DNA from 4 places in the Rhizobium sp. BK049 genome. Region 3 is predicted to be linked to each of the others. Evidence: predicted binding sites of a transcription regulator. Region 3 holds the regulator's gene; each other region holds the start of a gene.
What was found. The regulator LexA, encoded in region 3, represses DNA repair genes until DNA is damaged. The targets are predictions, from matches to a motif close to TGTTCNNNNTGTGTTCNG.
Positions count from the first base shown of each region.

Region 1 (4,574 bases), on a different contig from region 3:
TGCACGCGGTTGCGCTGACCGCCCGAGAGATTGCCGACCTTCTGCTGCTGATCACCACCCTTGAAGTTGAAGGCGCCGCAGTAGGCACGCGAGTTCATGTCGAACTTGCCGAGCTTGATGATTTCGGCGCCACCGGAGATTTCCTCCCAGACCGTCTTGTCGGCGGCCAGCGCGTCGCGGCTCTGGTCGACATAACCGAGATGCACGGTCTCGCCGATGCGGATCGAGCCGCTATCCGGCTTTTCCTGGCCGGTGATCATCTTGAACAGGGTCGTCTTGCCGGCGCCGTTCGGGCCGATGATGCCGACAATGCCGCCCGGCGGCAGCTTGATCGACAGGTCGTTGATCAGCGTGCGACCCTCGAAGCCCTTGGTGATGCCTTCCAACTCGATGACCACCTGGCCGAGCCGTTCGCTGACCGGGATGATGATCTGCGCGTCGCCGGGACGCTGCTTCTCGGCCGCCTCCACCAACTGCTCGTAGGATTTGATACGCGCCTTCGACTTGGCCTGGCGAGCCTTCGGGCTGGAGGCAATCCATTCCTGCTCGCGGCTGATCGCCTTCTGGCGCGATGCCTCTTCGCGGTTTTCCTGCAGCATGCGCTTGGCCTTGGCCTGCAAATAGGCGGAGTAGTTGCCTTCGTAAGGGATGCCGCGGCCGCGATCGAGTTCGAGGATCCAGCCGGTGACGTTATCCAGGAAGTAGCGGTCGTGGGTGATCATCATCACGGCGCCGGGATAGTCGCGCAGATGCTTTTCGAGCCAGGCGATGGTTTCGGCGTCCAGATGGTTAGTCGGCTCGTCGAGCAGCAACAGATCCGGCTGCGAGAGCAGCAGGCGGCAGAGTGCGATGCGGCGGCGCTCACCACCGGACAGGCTGGTGACCTCGGCATCGCGCGGCGGGCAGCGCAGGGCTTCCATCGCCATCTCGACTTGGCTTTCCAGATCCCAGAGGTTCTGGCTGTCGATGATGTCCTGGAGCTTCGCACCCTCTTCCGCTGTCTCGTCCGAGTAATTCATCATCAATTCGTTGTAACGATCGACGATCGCCGTCTTCGCGGCAACACCTTCCATGACGTTCTCGAAAACAGTCTTGGTAGGGTCGAGTTTCGGCTCCTGCTCGAGATAGCCGACTGTGGCACCCTCGGCGAGCCAGGCTTCGCCGGTATACTCCTTGTCCTGGCCGGCGATGATGCGCAGCACAGTGGATTTACCGGCGCCGTTCGGTCCGAGGATGCCGATCTTGGCATCCGGGTAGAACGAAAGGTGGATGTTCTCCAGGATCTTCTTGTTGCCATAGGCCTTGTTGAGGCCGGACATATGATAGATGAATTGACGTGCCATGCTGCGCTGCTCCGGGCGGGAAACTTCGTTTCGTGCCGCTATGTAGGCGAAACAGCGCCTATGAGCAACGCCGAAACCCGTTTACGCCGGATTCCGGTCAGAAGCCCGCCGCATCGACAACGCCCTCGTCACAGCCGAACGAGGTTTTTCCCGCTCCCTGGATCAGATCGGCAAGGCCCGCGCTTTTTGCCGATGCCGTTCCCGCATCAGCAGACAGGCCGATCGTCAACTCGCTGATCACCCTGACATTGCCGGCTCGCCGGCAGCTCATCTTGACGCGCTCGCCCGCACCCGGTCCGAAGCTCTTGTCGAAAGCAGCCTTGATCGCCTCGGCCCTGACCGTCTTGCCGATATTGGCGGCGAAGAGATCGCGCACGGCCGATGTATTGAGCGCATCCACCAGATGGACGCCGACGCCGAAATAATCTTCCACGCTCATTTTCGTGCAGGTGCCATGCTTTATCCATTCGTGCCGTTCGAGGCCGGACTGCGTGCCGGGCATCGCCTTTGCAAGCGACGCCTTCGTCTCGGCCGAAAGCGCGACATCAGGCAAAGTATCCCATTTGCCGTCCTTGTCGGCAGCCTTCTGATCGTCGCTGACGCCGCAATAATCCTGCCGCATCGGCCACAGGCCATGCAGGGAGAAATTCGTCGCGTCATGGCGCTCGCCGGTCTGGCTGGCGCATTCGGGCTTCTTCTGGTTCGTCTGGCAGAAGGCGGGCTGCCAGCTCGCAGCAAGAATGAAACGGGTACGGCCCTCGGCCTCCTGCGCCACGGCAGCGCCGGCAAGGATCATCGACGCGACGAATGTAAAGGTACGCAACTGCATGCTGCTCATTTCAACCCCCAAAAGAAGAACAATGCAGGAACAGATAAGCACAAAGCATAAACGGCAGCAACCCTGAATCGCAACTATCCTGGAATTTGTTCTCGACTGCGTCGTCGGAAACAGTCGGCTGTTCCGGGAAGCTCCCTGTTCTTGAGTTACGCACGGACGCTGTCGCACTTATAGTTGCAGAATATTCTGCCCAAATCGATTCCGCTTTAAGGAATTATGCAGTAGCGATCTGCTCTGCTGCGGCAGGGAGGATCCGGATGTTTTCTGATACGCAAAGGCTCGCCATAGGGGAAGCGTCTCTGGCCTATCACCATGCCGAAGCCGCCGCTCCGGCACGCGGCATCCTGTTGATATCGCACGGCCTGGCGGAGCACTCGAAGCGCTATGGCCGCTTTGCCGAGGCGATGGCGGGGCGCGGCTATCACGTCTATGCCCATGATCACCGTGGCCACGGCGAGACGACCGCGCCCGACGCGCCGATTGGCCGCTTCGCCCGCTGGAATGGCGTCGATCGGGTGATCGGCGACGTCATTGCCATGCGCGCCCATGCGGCCTCGCGCAATCCCGGCCTGAAGGTGATCCTATTTGGCCATTCGATGGGCGGCCTCATCGCGCTCAATGCCGCTGTCACCGCTCCCTCCGACTTCGATGCTGTCGCCGTCTGGAATTCGAATTTCGCAGTCGGCCTTGCCGGCCGAGCCGCCCAGGCGATCCTCCTTGCGGAACGTATGCTGAAGGGCTCCGACGTCCCGAGCGGCCTCTTGCCGAAGCTCACCTTCGGAGCTTGGGGAAAATCGATCCCGGACCGCCGCACCGAGTTCGACTGGCTGTCGCGCCACGCCGATGAAGTCGACAAATATATCGCCGATCCGCTCTGCGGCTTTGACGCATCAGTCTCGCTCTGGCTCGATCTCTTCGAGCTGACTTTTCGCGCGCCGCAGAAACTCCATCTGGATCGGCTGCCGCGTGATATGCCAATCCATCTCGTCGGCGGCGCCAATGATCCCGCGACGGAGAGTGGAAAAGCCGTGCGCTGGCTGTCAAACAATTTGAAAGCCAGAGGCTTCTCTCGTATCAGTACAGTGATATATCAGGGTATGCGGCATGAGACGCTGAACGAAATTGGCGCCGACGCGGCGATCGCAGCCTTCGCGGACTGGTGCGAAGAGGCACTCGCGACATCCAAAGCCAGAAAGAATCCGTCATGAGTAGCCCCTCCGCCCGCGCCGCTTCGTCCGCCTCCGAAGTGACGATAGGGCTGGCGCTGATGTTTCTGTCGGTGATGGTCTCGCCGCTCATCGATATCTTCGCCAAGCTTGCCGTCGTAACCGTCCCGTCAGCCGAGATCACCGCCGGCCGCTTCGTCGTGCAGGCGCTCTGCATGCTGCCGATCGTGCTATGGAGGCGCAGCTTTGCCGATTTCTCTTGGCGTCAGAGCCTGTTCCACGCCATCCGCGGCTTCATCATCACCGTCTCGATGATCTCTTTCGTCACCACGTTGAAATACATGGCGGTCGCCGACGCGATCGCGATCTTCTTCATCGAGCCGATCATCGTGACCATCTTCGGCGGCATTTTCCTCAAGGAGACGATCGGCTGGCGGCGTTACACCGCCTGCGGCGTCGGCTTCTTCGGGGCGATGCTGATCATTCAGCCGAGTTTCGAAGAGGTCGGCTACATCGCGCTCCTGCCCATCCTGACGGCGCTCTGCGTCGCGACCTTCGTGTTGATGACCCGCGTCCTCTCACACAGCGAGGACCCTTGGTCGATGCAGTTTCAGATGGGCATCTGGGGCTTGCTCTTCTGCACCCTCCTGCTTTTTATCGGTGAAGGAAGCGGCTCCGATCTCTTCGATCCCGTCATGCCCGCAGGCAGCGCCTGGTTCTATGTCGCCGGCGTCGGGGCCATGGCCGCCACAGCCGGAATCCTCGGCGTCTACGCCTATCGGGCAGCACCGGCGTCGACGCTGGCACCTTTGCAATATTTCGAGATCGTCTCAGCTACGATCTTCGCCTGGCTTGTTTTCGGTGACTTTCCGGATGCGATCAAATGGCTCGGCATCACGATCATCATGGCCTCGGGCTTCTACATCCTATGGCGCGAGCGCCGCTTTGCTTCAAAGCCCGTATCCGATACATCTGAGGTGACGCTGGCGCCGTAGACACCGACGGGAGGAACATGACCGAGACCGCGACGAACAAACCGCCGCTTGCCGGCATCCGGGTAATCGAGCTTGCCCGCGTGCTCGCCGGCCCCTGGGCGGGTCAGATGCTTGCCGATCTCGGCGCCGACGTCATCAAGGTCGAAAATCCCGACGGTGGCGACGACACCCGCCAATGGGGACCGCCCTTCGTCGAAGGTGCGGACGGCGAAAATCTCTCGGCCGCCTATTA
Region 1 is NZ_JACHYV010000010.1:136,632-141,205, forward strand. It holds gene ettA (energy-dependent translational throttle protein EttA) at 1-1,343, opposite strand, end outside; gene FHT70_RS13180 (ribonuclease) at 1,441-2,181, opposite strand; gene FHT70_RS13185 (alpha/beta hydrolase) at 2,439-3,389, shown strand; gene FHT70_RS13190 (DMT family transporter) at 3,386-4,342, shown strand; gene FHT70_RS13195 (CaiB/BaiF CoA-transferase family protein) at 4,360-4,574, shown strand, end outside.
Region 1: the regulator LexA is predicted to act here: its motif matches at 2,197-2,214, upstream of FHT70_RS13180 (ribonuclease).

Region 2 (4,574 bases), on a different contig from region 3:
TTGTCGAGATCGTTATGCTTGCCACCGGCGCGCACGCATTTCTGCGAGGTTGTCGCGGTTGCATAAGGACGTTTTTCCAAGCCGGTGAAGACGTTCTTGAACTGCACCATGCCGGCATTGGTGAACATCAGCGTCGGGTCGTTGCGCGGCACGAGCGGACTGGACGGAACGATCTCGTGGCCGTTCTTCTTGAAATAGTCGAGGAAGGTCGACCGGATGTCGTTTACGCCGCTCATTCTATGCCCTTCAATGCTGCCGTAGGCAGATAAATTCAAATCCATCGGCTTTTAACGTTCGCCTCCGCCACTGTCCAGCCGACAAACAAAACCGGCCGCATTCTGATGAAGGAATGCGGCCGGCTGAGATTTCAAATCAAGTTCAGGCGCGAAAATTACATTTCCGCGGCAGCATCGCCGTCATCGGCATCCGGACCACCATTCTGCAGGAAACGATCGGCGATAAGGCCGGCATTCTGGCGCAGCGCCAGCTCGATCTCGCGGGCGAGATCCGGATTGTCACGCAGGAAGGTCTTGGCGTTTTCGCGACCCTGGCCGAGACGCTGGCTGTTATAGGAGAACCAGGCACCCGACTTCTCGACGATACCGGCCTTGACGCCGAGATCGACGAGTTCGCCCGTCTTGGACACGCCTTCGCCGTACATGATGTCGAACTCGACCTGCTTGAAAGGAGGCGCCATCTTGTTCTTGACGACCTTGACGCGGGTCTGGTTGCCGACCACCTCTTCGCGCTCCTTGACCGAGCCGATGCGGCGAATGTCGAGGCGCACGGAGGCATAGAATTTCAGCGCATTGCCGCCGGTCGTCGTTTCCGGAGAACCGAACATGACGCCGATCTTCATGCGAATCTGGTTGATGAAGATCACCATGCAGTTCGACTTGGAGATCGACGCGGTCAGCTTGCGCAGCGCCTGGCTCATCAGGCGGGCCTGCATGCCCGGCAGGCTGTCGCCCATCTCGCCTTCGATTTCGGCGCGCGGCGTCAGCGCGGCGACCGAGTCGACGACGAGAACGTCGACGGCGCCGGAGCGCACCAGCGTGTCGGTGATTTCGAGCGCCTGCTCTCCGGTATCTGGCTGCGAGATCAGCAGATTCTGAAGATCGACGCCAAGCTTACGGGCATAGACTGGATCGAGCGCGTGTTCGGCATCGACGAAGGCGCAGATGCCGCCCTTCTTCTGCGATTCCGCAATGGTCTGCAGCGCAAGCGTTGTTTTGCCCGAGCTTTCCGGCCCATAGATTTCAATGATGCGGCCCTTCGGCAAGCCGCCAATTCCGAGCGCGATATCGAGACCAAGCGAGCCCGTCGAAACCGTCTCGATCTCGACGACGTTCTCGTTGGAGCCGAGTTTCATGATCGAGCCCTTGCCGAACGACCGCTCTATCTGTGAGAGTGCCGCTTCAAGCGCCTTGCTTTTGTCCACCGATTTGTCCTCTACCAGCCGCAATGTATTCTGAGACATCCGATCCACCTTTAGGTTATTGAAGCCGCTCAAGCAATGTCGAGTTTGTACCCTATTTGTTCCATTCCCGCAATAGGCGCACAAACATTTGAAAGAAAAAGGTAAAAGGGCCCGTGTTCTACATTTGTTTTATCGATGCAAAGCAACGGCTTAGACCCCCTGCGCAAGCTTTGCCGCAGCCGGGCAAAGAGCATCGATTCGCCCTTCGCACTTTATGATCCCGGGTAAGTTGATGAAAAAGATTCTCGTTCTCGGCGGTGCCCATATCGACAGGCGTGGCCGCATCTCCGGCGAAACGGCGCAAGGCGCCAGCAATCCCGGCACCTGGTTCGAGGAGCCGGGCGGCGGCGGTTTCAATGCGGCGCGTAACCTTGCAAGATTGGGCTTTCACGTGACGATGATCTCGCCGCGCGGCGGCGATCCCTTCGGCGAAATGGTCGGCGAAGCTGCTGATTTCGCCGGAATCGACGACCGGCCTTTCGTCTTCCTCGACCGCAAGACACCGAGCTATACGGCGATCATCGAGAAGAACGGCGACCTCGTGATCGCCCTTGCCGACATGGATCTCTACCGTTTCTTCGTGCCGCGGCGCCTGTCCATCCGCTGGGTGCGCGAGGCCTTCGCCGCCCATGATTTCATTCTCGTCGACGCCAATCTGCCGGAAGAGACAATCGCGGCGATCGTCGCCAAGGCGAACTCCCTGGCCAAACCCGTTGCGGCCATCGCCATCTCGCCGGCCAAGGTGGTCCGGCTGAAACCCTGCATTAGGGATATCGATTATCTGTTCCTGAACGAGGCCGAAGCCGCCGCCGTTACCGGCTTGCAGCCGGAGGATTCGGGCGGTTGGCCGCCGCTCCTGAATGAGATCGGCATCAGAAACGCCGTCGTCACCCGCGGACGGCGCGAGCTCGTTGCGATTTGCAAAGACCGCGCCGTGGCGCTGCAGCCGCCAATCGCCGAAACCGTCGCCGATGTTACCGGCGCCGGCGATTCCCTTGCCGCCGTCACGCTCGCCGCCTTGATATCAGGCCTGCCGCTCGAGGAGGCCGTTCGCTACGGCGCGGCGGCGGCAGCGCTCACGGTGCAGTCACGGCACGCCGTCAACGAAAATCTGACTCCGGATCTCTTGAATGAGGCGCTTGCCCTTGTTCCCAAGGTCAGAATTCTGCATTGAAGCGGCTGAATTAAAGAGTTGAGCAAGATGCCGTTTCGAAAGCCGCCCACGCTTTTGGTATCATGCTCTGCCGATCACAGGACAAGACCATGACCAAGCCCATCTCCCCTCTTCTGCCGATCGCCTATTCGAAGGAGGTCGCCAGCGCCAAGCAGCGCGGCGCGCCACTGGTGGCGCTGGAATCGACCATCATCACCCATGGCATGCCCTATCCCGGCAATATCGAAATGGCGCGCAGCGTCGAGACGATCATTCGCGAACAGGGCGCGGTGCCGGCGACGATCGCGGTCATCCACGGCACCCTTCATATCGGCCTTGAAGCTGCGCAACTTGAGCAGCTTGCCAAGGCAAAGGAGGTCATGAAGGTGTCACGCGCCGATCTCGCCTTCGCGATCGCCGAACGGCGCACCGGCGCAACGACGGTTGCTGCGACGATGATCGCGGCGGCCCGCGCCGGCATTCGTGTCTTTGCCACAGGCGGCATCGGCGGCGTGCATCGCGGCGCCGAGGAAAGCTTCGATATATCAGCCGATCTTGAGGAATTGGCGCGCACCGACGTTATCGTCGTCTGCGCCGGCGCCAAGGCGATCCTTGACATTCCAAAGACGCTTGAAGTGCTGGAGACCCGCGGCGTACCTGTGGTCACCTATGAGAGCGAAGAATTCCCCGCCTTCTGGTCGCGTTCATCAGGTATCCGCAGCCCGCTCTCGCTGAACAGCCCGGCGGCCATCGCCAATTTCCAGACGGTGCGCGAACAGCTCGGCATCGACGGCGGCATGCTCGTCGCCAATCCGGTGCCGGAAGCCGACGAAATCGCGCGTGAGGAGATGGAGATCTATATCGAGCGGGCGCTTGATAGTGCCGAACGCGACGAAATCACCGGCAAGGCGGTGACGCCTTATCTACTCTCGACCATTTTCGACCTGACGGACGGCCAGAGCCTGAAGACGAATATCGCGCTGGTGGAAAACAATGCGCGGCTTGCGGCAGAGATTGCCGTGGCGTTGGGTGAGTAATTGGTGGATTCGTTTTGTCGGCTTGAGGATTTTCAGAGAGGGTTGGCCGTGTGCACCCCCCTCTGTCCTGCCGGACATCTCCCCCACTAGGGTGGAGATCGGCAAGAGGCCGGACCATCGTTCCCTCGCTACAGTAGCGGAACAATCATACGGCAGTTGTTTGAGGAATCCATCGGGCCCAGCCGATCTCCCCACCTGTGGGGGAGATGCCCGACAGGCAGAGGGGAGTGCCACATAGTGTGCCTCTCCGCAAACCATCAAGCCGTAATCAGCTATCCAACGTTTCCTTCACCACCACGGCAAGCTGCTTCAGCGAGAACGGTTTCGGCAAAAATCCGAATTTCGCATCCGGCGGCAGATTGCGGGCGAAGGCGTCCTCGGCATAGCCGGAAACGAAGATGAATTTCAGGTCGGGATAGTTCTTACGCAACTCGCGCAGCAGCGTCGGGCCATCCATTTCGGGCATAACCACGTCGGAAACGACGATGTCGACCTTGCCCTCGAGCTCCTCCATGATGCTCAGCGCCTCGACGCCCGAGCCAGCCTCATGCACGGTGTAGCCGCGCGTTTCCAGCATGCGCTTGCCGCCGCGGCGCACCGCTTCCTCGTCTTCGACGAGAAGGACGACGGCCGAGCCGGTCAGGTCCTCCGGCTGCTGCGCGGCCACCGCCGGCGCGGCTGGGACTTCATTGATGGCGTTGTCGATCGAACCCGCCTCCGCGGCAATCGCCGGCTCCGGGATATAGCGCGGCAGGAAGACTCGGAAGGTCGTGCCTTTGCCGACTTCGGATTCCGGCTGGATGTAGCCGCCCGACTGCTTGACGATGCCGTAGACCATGGCGAGACCAAGCCCGGTGCCCTTGCCGACATCCTTGGTGGTGAAGAAGGGCTCGAAAATCTTGTC
Region 2 is NZ_JACHYV010000006.1:90,235-94,808, reverse strand. It holds gene alaS (alanine--tRNA ligase) at 1-236, opposite strand, end outside; gene recA (recombinase RecA) at 392-1,480, opposite strand; gene FHT70_RS08350 (carbohydrate kinase family protein) at 1,710-2,654, shown strand; gene FHT70_RS08345 (pseudouridine-5'-phosphate glycosidase) at 2,744-3,670, shown strand; gene FHT70_RS08340 (PAS domain-containing sensor histidine kinase) at 3,939-4,574, opposite strand, start outside.
Region 2: the regulator LexA is predicted to act here: its motif matches at 1,595-1,612, upstream of recA (recombinase RecA).

Region 3 (4,574 bases):
GAGCTGAAACGGCCGCCGAGACGCATCACCGCGATCGTCCGGGGTGCCGATGCGCCTTTCGAGATCGGCGACATCATCACCGGCAAGGCACGTCTGACGCCGCCGGCGGGGCCCGCACTTCCCGCGCTCAACGACTTCTCCTTCGGTGCCTATTTCGACGGCATCGGCGCCAACGGTTTCTTCTATGGTGCGCCGGAGAAACTCGACTTGGAGGCAGGCCCGCAGGCGGCCAGGTCGACGGCGGACGCCCTGCTCGAATGGCTCTACCAGCTGCGCAGCAGCATCGGCGACCGCATAAGATCGATCCTGCCCGACGACACCGGCGCCTTTGCCGCTGCCCTGGTGACGGACGAACGGCGCGCCATATCGCACGCGACGACGGAGGCGCTGCGCCAGTCCGGCCTTGCCCATATCGTCGCGATCTCGGGCCTCAACATGGCGCTGTCGGCTGGCATCTTCTTCGTCGGCTTCCGGATGCTGCTCAGCCTCTTTCCCGGCGTCGCCCAAGCCTATCCTACAAAGAAGATCGCCGCTGCCGGCGCGCTCATCGCCGTCACCGCCTATTACCTGATCTCCGGTTTCGGGGTTTCGGCCGAGCGCGCCTTTATCATGATGGCCATCATGCTGATTGCCGTCTTCTTCGACCGGCCGTCGATCAGCCTGCGCAATGTCGTTCTCTCCGCGCTCATCATCATCGCCATTTCACCTTCGGAAGTATTGGGACCGAGCTTTCAGATGTCCTTTGCCGCAACATTGGCCTTGGTATCGGGCTATCAGTTGTGGAAGGACAGGCGTGTCCGCGAAAACGCTTTTCTGAAACTGCCGATCATCAGGCCGGTCGTTGCCGTCGCCGGTTTCTTCGGCGGGATCTTCCTGACCTCGCTGATCGGCGGCTTTTCCACCGCATTGTTTTCGATCGAGCATTTTCATCGCCTGACGGCTTACGGCCTGCCGGCAAACCTTGCGACGATGCCGATTATCTCCTTCATCGTCATGCCGGCCGGATTGTTGGCGATGTTGCTCATGCCTTTCGGTCTGGACGCTCCGCTCTGGAAGATCGTCGGATTCGGCCTCGATCTGGTGATTGCGGTTGCCAAGACGGTATCCGGCTGGGGCGGTGATATCGGCATCGGCCGCTTGCCCGGCTGGTATTTCGCAGTGGCAGTGGCAGGCTTTCTGCTGCTGACGCTGCTGCGCACTCGGCTGCGCCATGTCGGCACATCGATCATCGCCATCTCTACGCTCATCGTGCTGCTTCTGCCGGTTCCCCGGCCGCCGGATCTGGTGATTTCGGAGGATGGCAGTCTGGTTGCGGTCGTCGCGGCTGAGGCAATAGCTTCCAACCGTGAAAACCCGCCGGATTTCATATTCGACCAGTGGCAGAGAGCGCTGGTGCTGCCGACACATGATCCGCCGAAGATGCTGGATGGTCCGGCCATTCCGCCGGAAGGAGAAGGCCGCCGTGTCAGGCTTTCCCGCGATCAGCAGAACGAAGCGAGTGCAGCGATGCGGGCAGCCGCCGCAGGCGGTGAAGCAAACCGTTTTTCCTGCGTCAAGAAGGCTTGGTGCACATCAAGACTTGGCAATGGCCATATCGTCACCGTTATCGACAATGCCGCCTATCTCGGCCCGGCCTGCGATACGGCCGATATCGTCGTGACCTCGGTCCGTCTGCGTTTCAACAGCTGCCGTTCAGGTGGCACGCTTTTCACCGGCGAGACGCTGCGTAGGACCGGCTCGCTCGAATTGCGTTTCGCCGATGCCGGCCTGGAGGTCACCACCGCCTTCGATGCTTTGTCGCGACCATGGATGCGCCATCGCGCCTATGATTGGCGCAATGATCGTTTTACCGATTCCAGCCCATCCGGCGTCAGTGATAGCGACGGATGAGGCCGACGAGCTTGCCCTGCACCTTGACGCGGTCGGGTCCGAAGATGCGGGTCTCATAAGCCGGGTTGGCGGCCTCGAGCGCGATCGAGGCGCCCTTGCGGCGGAAACGCTTCAGCGTTGCTTCCTCGTCATCGACGAGGGCAACGACGATATCGCCGGGACTGGCGGTACTGCCGTTGCGAATGATCACGGTGTCGCCGTCGAAGATGCCGGCGTCGATCATCGAATCACCTTTGACCTCCAGCGCATAGTGCTCACCGGAGCCGAGCATATCCGCGGGAACGACGATATCGTGGGTGTTGTTCTGGATCGCCGAGATCGGAACGCCGGCGGCGATACGTCCCATGACCGGCACGGAGACGGAGTTGCCATTGTCGGCGACCGGCTTTGGCGCAGCGGGGGCGGCGACCGGCTGGGGCTTGCCGAGGCTGCCCTCGATGACGCTCGGCGAAAAACCGCGACGCTGAAGACTGGGGTTATAGGCCTCCGGAAGCTTGATCACCTCGAGCGCTCGGGCGCGGTTCGGTAGGCGGCGAATGAAGCCGCGTTCCTCAAGCGCCGTGATCAGGCGGTGAATGCCGGATTTCGAGGCGAGATCCAGGGCATCCTTCATTTCGTCGAAAGAGGGAGGAACGCCGGATTCCTTCATGCGCTCATGGATGAAAAGGAGAAGCTCCTGTTGTTTGCGCGTGAGCATCGACGTCAGACCCCGTGATTGAAACAAATCCAGAACGGACACTATATGTTCCATATGTGTTCCGCAAGTAGCTAAATTTCCGTAAACCCTCGCGCCAACTCGTGGAGATTTTTATTTTCATTTGCCGGATTGGCGCACATGTCTTGCATTGAGGGGTGGTGCTGTCGCACATCTCTTGCCGGTTTCAGGAGGATATTCATGAACGCGCATTCCGCCAAGTCGCACCCGCTGGATCATGTCGTGCTGCCCGTGGTCAATATCGATCTGGCGCGCGAAAGGCTCGGCAAGCTCGGTTTCACCGTCGCCGCCGATGCGCGCCATCCCTTCGGAACGGAGAATGCCTGCATCTTTTTCGCCGACAAGACCTATCTGGAGCCGCTTGGCGTGGCGAGTGTCGACGAGAGCGAGGCAGCGGCCCGCCAGGGCAACGTCTTCATCGCCCGCAATCGCGCCTTCCGTTTCCGCTGCGGCGAGGAGGGACTTTCTGCGCTGGCCTTCCTCAGCGAGGATGCCGACCTCGATCATAAGCGCTTCGTCAGCAACGGCGCGAGCGCCGGTGAGATGTTGCAGTTCAGCCGGCCGATGCGGATGCCGGACGGTTCGGAGAGCGTCGGCAGCTTTAAGCTGGCCTTTGCAGCTGATTTGCGCGCCCCCGATTTCTTTCTCTTTACTTGCCAGCGCATCAATTCGTTCCCTACAGATCGCGCCGCGCTGGAGACGCACGCCAATGGCGTGATCGGCATTGCCGAGATCGCACTTTGTGCACCGGACCCGGCGGCATTCGCCGCCTTCGTCGGGCTTGCGATTGGGCAGGCGGCGGTGGAGAAAACGGGTTTCGGCATGAATATCGCGGCATCGAATGCAAAGATCAGCTTGATGACGCCGGAAGGGCTGGAGGCCTATTTCGAAACCGCTGTCTCATCAGCCGATCGCGGCCTGCGAGGGCGGGCAATCCTCTTCACCGTCATCGATCTTGCCGTGACAGAAGCGCATTTGGGTGCTAACGGGATCACATTCACACGCAAGAACAATCGCATTCTGGTGAAGCCCACGCCCGGGCAGGGTGCGCTCTTCGCCTTCGAGGAAACACGATGAGCACCGACACGAATTCCGAAGTCAGGATCGGCGAAGGCGAAGGCCAGGTCACTTTTTCCAATACTGGCCGCTTGTCGCTGATCGCCGGTCCATGCCAGATGGAGAGCCGGGATCACGCCTTCATGGTCGCCGGCACGCTGAAGGAGCTCTGCGGCAAGCTCGGCATTGGCCTCGTCTACAAGAGCTCCTTCGACAAGGCGAACCGTACCTCGCTCTCGGCTGAACGCGGCATCGGCCTGGAAAAGGGCATGGAGGTCTTTGCCGACCTCAAGAAGGAATTCGGCTTTCCCGTCATAACCGACGTTCATACGGCCGAGCAATGCGCCGAGGTGGCCAAGGTGGTCGATGTTCTGCAGATCCCGGCCTTCCTCTGCCGTCAGACCGACCTTCTGATCGCCGCCGCCAGAACCGGCCGCGCCGTCAATGTCAAGAAGGGCCAGTTCCTCGCCCCTTGGGATATGAAGAACGTTCTGAAGAAGCTCAACGCCAGCGGCAATCCGAATGTGCTCTTGTGCGAGCGCGGTGCCTCCTTCGGCTACAATACGCTGGTTTCCGACATGCGTTCGCTGCCGATCATGGCGGCGATGGGAGCTCCCGTCATTTTTGACGCCACCCATTCCGTGGCGCAGCCGGGCGGGCAGGGCGATTCCTCCGGCGGCCAGCGCGAGTTCGTGGAAACGCTGGCGCGCGCGGCAGTGGCGACGGGAATTGCCGGCGTCTTCGTCGAAACCCATCAGGATCCCGACAACGCACCGTCCGACGGGCCGAACATGGTCTATCTCAAGGACATGCCGCGACTGCTTGAGAAGCTGCTTGCCTTCGATGCGATCGCCAAGGCCTAACGTTCAACAGGCTGACATGATCGTGGTTTAGGCCACGATGCGATACCCGC
Region 3 is NZ_JACHYV010000008.1:206,117-210,690, forward strand. It holds gene FHT70_RS11480 (ComEC/Rec2 family competence protein) at 1-1,890, shown strand, start outside; gene lexA (transcriptional repressor LexA) at 1,871-2,587, opposite strand; gene FHT70_RS11490 (VOC family protein) at 2,786-3,682, shown strand; gene kdsA (3-deoxy-8-phosphooctulonate synthase) at 3,679-4,524, shown strand.

Region 4 (4,574 bases), on a different contig from region 3:
TGGAATTTCGGTGATGATGATCTGCTCGCGGTCGCCGCGCATCGGCTCGATGGTGGCGACGCCGCGCATGATGACGGAACCGCGTCCGGTCTCGTAAGCCGAGCGGATGCCGGCGCGGCCGAGGATCTTGGCGCCCGTCGGGAAGTCGGGGCCGGGAATGATCTGCATCAGTTCCGGCAGCTCGATCGCCGGATCGTTGATCAGCGCAATGCAGCCGTCGATGACTTCGGACAGGTTGTGCGGCGGAATATTGGTGGCCATGCCGACAGCGATGCCGCCGGCGCCGTTAACGAGCAGGTTCGGGAACTTGGCGGGAACGACGACCGGCTCGGAGAGCGTGCCGTCATAGTTGTCGCGGAAGTCGACGGTTTCCTTGTCGAGATCGTCGAGCAGCGAATGGGCAGCCTTCTCCAGGCGGCACTCGGTGTATCGTTCGGCCGCCGGCGGATCGCCGTCGACCGAGCCGAAGTTGCCCTGACCGTCGATCAGTGGCAGGCGCAGCGACCAGGGCTGCGCCATGCGGGCAAGCGCGTCGTAAATCGCGGCGTTGCCGTGCGGATGGTATTTACCCATCACGTCGCCGGTAACGCGGGCGCATTTGACGTATTTCTTGTTCCAGTCGATGCCGAGCTCGGACATGCCGTAAAGGATGCGCCTGTGCACGGGCTTCAGGCCGTCGCGCACGTCGGGCAACGCGCGGCTGACGATGACGCTCATGGCGTAATCGAGATACGACCGCTGCATTTCCTCCATGATGGAGATGGGCTCGATGCCTGGCGGGAGCTTCCCGCCGCCGGGGGGTGTTTGCTCAGTCAAAACAGATCACGATCTCTTCTAGAATCACTTGAAGATTTATAGCGGAAAGCCTGTTCCCGCGCCATTTTCTGAGCGCGTTTTGAACAGGCTTTTGCGGCCGAAAAAGGGTAAAGCACCGGACTTGTGCGGCCGGACCGGACAAATCCGCCGCGGGCCGCCGCAGCATATTTGCCAAATCGAAATCGCCGCTTCACAATCGTAGAAAACCACGCACCCATATGGGCTTCCGGAGAGACGATGGCAAGCGCCGACCAGTTGATCAACGCCTTTACCACGCTCATCGTCACCATCGACCCCCCGGGGCTCGCACCGCTCTTCCTGGGGCTGACGATCGGCATGAGCCGGACCGAGCGCCGGCAGGTGGCGCTGCGCGGCTCGACCATTGCCTTTATCATCCTTGCCGTCTTCGCCCTGTTTGGCGCAGGCGTGCTCGGCGTCCTCGGGATCTCAATCGGCGCCTTCCGCCTCGCCGGCGGGCTCCTGCTCTTCTGGATCGCCTTCGAGATGGTGTTCGAGAAGCGGCAGGACCGCAAGGAGAAGACGACCGAGGTGGCGATCACCAAGGATCATATCGAGAATATCGCCGTCTTTCCCCTCGCCCTGCCGCTGATCGCCGGCCCCGGCGCGATCTCGGCGACCATTCTGCTTTCCGGCACACTGGCGACTTCGGTCGAAAAGGCCCAACTGATCGGCGTCATCGCCGCCATTCTGCTGCTGACCTTCCTCATGCTGCTGATTGCTGAAAGGCTCGACCGCTTTCTCGGCGTCACCGGTCGGGCGATCCTCACCCGCCTGCTCGGCGTCATCCTCGCAGCCCTTGCGGTGCAGTTCGTCGTCGACGGCGCGAAAGCCGCGCTCAATCTCATCAGCGCGACACCGCATTGAAATGGCAGCACATGTTCGCGGTGACCCGACGAGATCAACTGCCGTGACATCAAAGAAAAAGAGCATGACGCCGGCCCGGACATCATGCTCTCGGATGCTCTCAGAAAGCTAGAACAGGCGGCCGATCAAAACGGGATGTCGTCGTCGAGATCGCGCGAGAAATTGCCGCCACCACCGCCGCGGCTCGGCGAGGAGGATGACGGGGCGCCGTAGTCGTCGCCATAATCATTGTTGCTGCTGCCGCGGCCGCCGCCAAAGCCGGAGCTCGCGCCGCCGCCATCGCCGCGGCCGTCGAGCATCGTCAGCGTCGAGTTGAAGCCCTGCAGCACGACCTCAGTCGAGTAGCGGTCCTGGCCCTGCTGGTCCTGCCACTTGCGGGTCTGCAGCTGGCCCTCGACATAGAGCTTGGCGCCTTTCTTCACATATTGCTCGACGACTTTGCAGAGGCCTTCGTTGAAGACGACCACAGTGTGCCATTCGGTCTTCTCGCGGCGCTCACCCGAATTGCGGTCGCGCCACGTTTCCGAGGTCGCGATACGGAGGTTGGCGATCGGCCGGCCATCCTGAGTGCGGCGGATTTCGGGGTCTGCACCCACGTTTCCAACCAGAATTACCTTGTTCACGCTACCAGCCATGCTTCTCACCCTGCCTGCCGCCCTGCCCGGCGGCGTTAATCGATCAGCGCACCTTAAACCATAGCGAACCGCAGATGCGCGCGAACGGTGTTTAATCCACAGTTTATCCCATCAGAAAGCCGCATGCGTTCATCAGGAATTTTGTTCTTTATTTGTTCTAGTTTATCCGTATGATCCTGTCAACAGAATCGAAAACCTTGAGTCATCCAGGATATTCAGCCTCGACTCGCCCGCCGGCATCACTAAATAAGGGCTGTTATCCAGAAAACCAAAGCAGAGACGATGAGCGAACTGACGACGATCTCCATCCGCGGCGCGCGCGAGCACAATCTGAAGAGCATCGATCTCGATCTGCCGCGCAACAAGCTGATCGTCATGACCGGTCTTTCGGGCTCGGGCAAATCCTCGCTCGCCTTCGACACGATCTATGCCGAGGGCCAGCGGCGCTATGTCGAGAGTCTGTCGGCCTATGCCCGGCAATTCCTCGAAATGATGCAGAAGCCCGATGTCGACCAGATCGACGGGCTGTCGCCTGCCATTTCTATCGAGCAGAAGACCACCTCGCGCAACCCGCGCTCGACGGTCGGCACCGTCACCGAGATCTACGACTACATGCGCCTGCTCTTTGCCCGCGTCGGCGTTCCCTATTCGCCGGCGACCGGCCTGCCGATCGAGAGCCAGACCGTCAGCCAGATGGTCGACCGCATTCTCGCTTTCGGCGAGGGCACGCGCCTTTACATTCTCGCGCCGCTCGTGCGCGGCCGCAAGGGCGAATACAAGAAGGAACTGGCGGAGCTGATGAAGAAGGGCTTCCAGCGCGTCAAGGTTGACGGCCAGTTTTACGAGATCGCCGAGGCGCCTGTTCTCGACAAGAAATACAAGCACGACATCGACGTGGTGGTCGACCGTATCGTCGTGCGCCCGGATGTGTCGGCGCGCCTCGCCGACAGCCTCGAAACCTGCCTGAAACTCGCCGACGGGCTGGCGATCGCCGAATTCGCCGACAAGCCGCTGCCGCCGGAGGAGACTTCCGCCGGCGGTTCGGCCAACAAGTCGCTGAACGAGACGCATGAGCGCGTGCTGTTTTCGGAAAAATTCGCCTGCCCGGTCTCGGGCTTCACCATCCCGGAAATCGAACCCAGGCTCTTCTCCTTCAACAATCCCTTCGGCGCCTGCCCGACCTGCGACGGTCTCGGCGCCCAACAGAAGATCGATCCCGACCTGATCGTACCCGAACCGGAGCGGACGCTGCGCGACGGGGCGATCGCGCCCTGGGCCAAATCGACTTCGCCTTACTACAATCAGACGCTGGAAGCGCTCGGCAAACATTACGGCTTCAAGCTCGGCACCCGCTGGAACGACCTTTCCGACGAGGCCAAGGACGTCATTCTCAACGGCACCGACGACAAGATCGAGTTCCACTACGCCGACGGCGCCCGCTCCTATACGACGCACAAAAATTTCGAGGGCATCGTCACCAATCTCGAGCGGCGCTGGAAGGAAACCGATTCCGCCTGGGCGCGCGAGGATATCGAGCGCTTCATGTCGGCCGCCCCCTGCCCTGCCTGCAATGGCTATCGGCTGAAGCCGGAAGCGCTGGCGGTGAAGATCAATAAGCTGCATATCGGCGAAGTGACCGAAATGTCGATCCGCATCGCGCGCGACTGGTTCGAGGCGCTGCCGGCGACATTCAATGCCAAGCAGAACGAGATTGCCGTCCGGATCCTCAAGGAAATCCGCGACCGCTTGCGCTTTTTGAACGATGTAGGCCTGGAATATCTAAGCCTGTCACGCAATTCCGGCACGCTGTCAGGCGGCGAGAGCCAGCGCATTCGCCTCGCCTCGCAGATCGGCTCGGGCCTGACGGGTGTGCTCTACGTACTCGACGAACCATCCATCGGACTGCATCAGCGCGACAACGCCCGGCTGCTGGATACGTTGAAGCACCTGCGCGATATCGGCAACACCGTCATCGTCGTCGAGCATGACGAGGATGCGATCCTCACGGCCGATGACGTGGTCGACATCGGTCCGGCCGCCGGCATACATGGCGGCCAGGTCATCGCCCATGGCACGCCGCAGGATATCATGGACAATCCGAAGTCGCTGACCGGCAAATATCTCTCCGGCGAACTGGGGGTTCCCGTTCCCGAGGAACGCCGCAAGCCGAAGAAGGGCCGCGAAATCAAGGTGATTGGCGCGCGCGGTAACAATCTGAAGAATGTCACGGCATCCATT
Region 4 is NZ_JACHYV010000015.1:115,221-119,794, reverse strand. It holds gene gyrA (DNA gyrase subunit A) at 1-816, opposite strand, end outside; gene FHT70_RS17160 (MarC family protein) at 1,054-1,701, shown strand; gene FHT70_RS17155 (single-stranded DNA-binding protein) at 1,827-2,336, opposite strand; gene uvrA (excinuclease ABC subunit UvrA) at 2,619-4,574, shown strand, end outside.
Region 4: the regulator LexA is predicted to act here: its motif matches at 2,479-2,496, upstream of uvrA (excinuclease ABC subunit UvrA).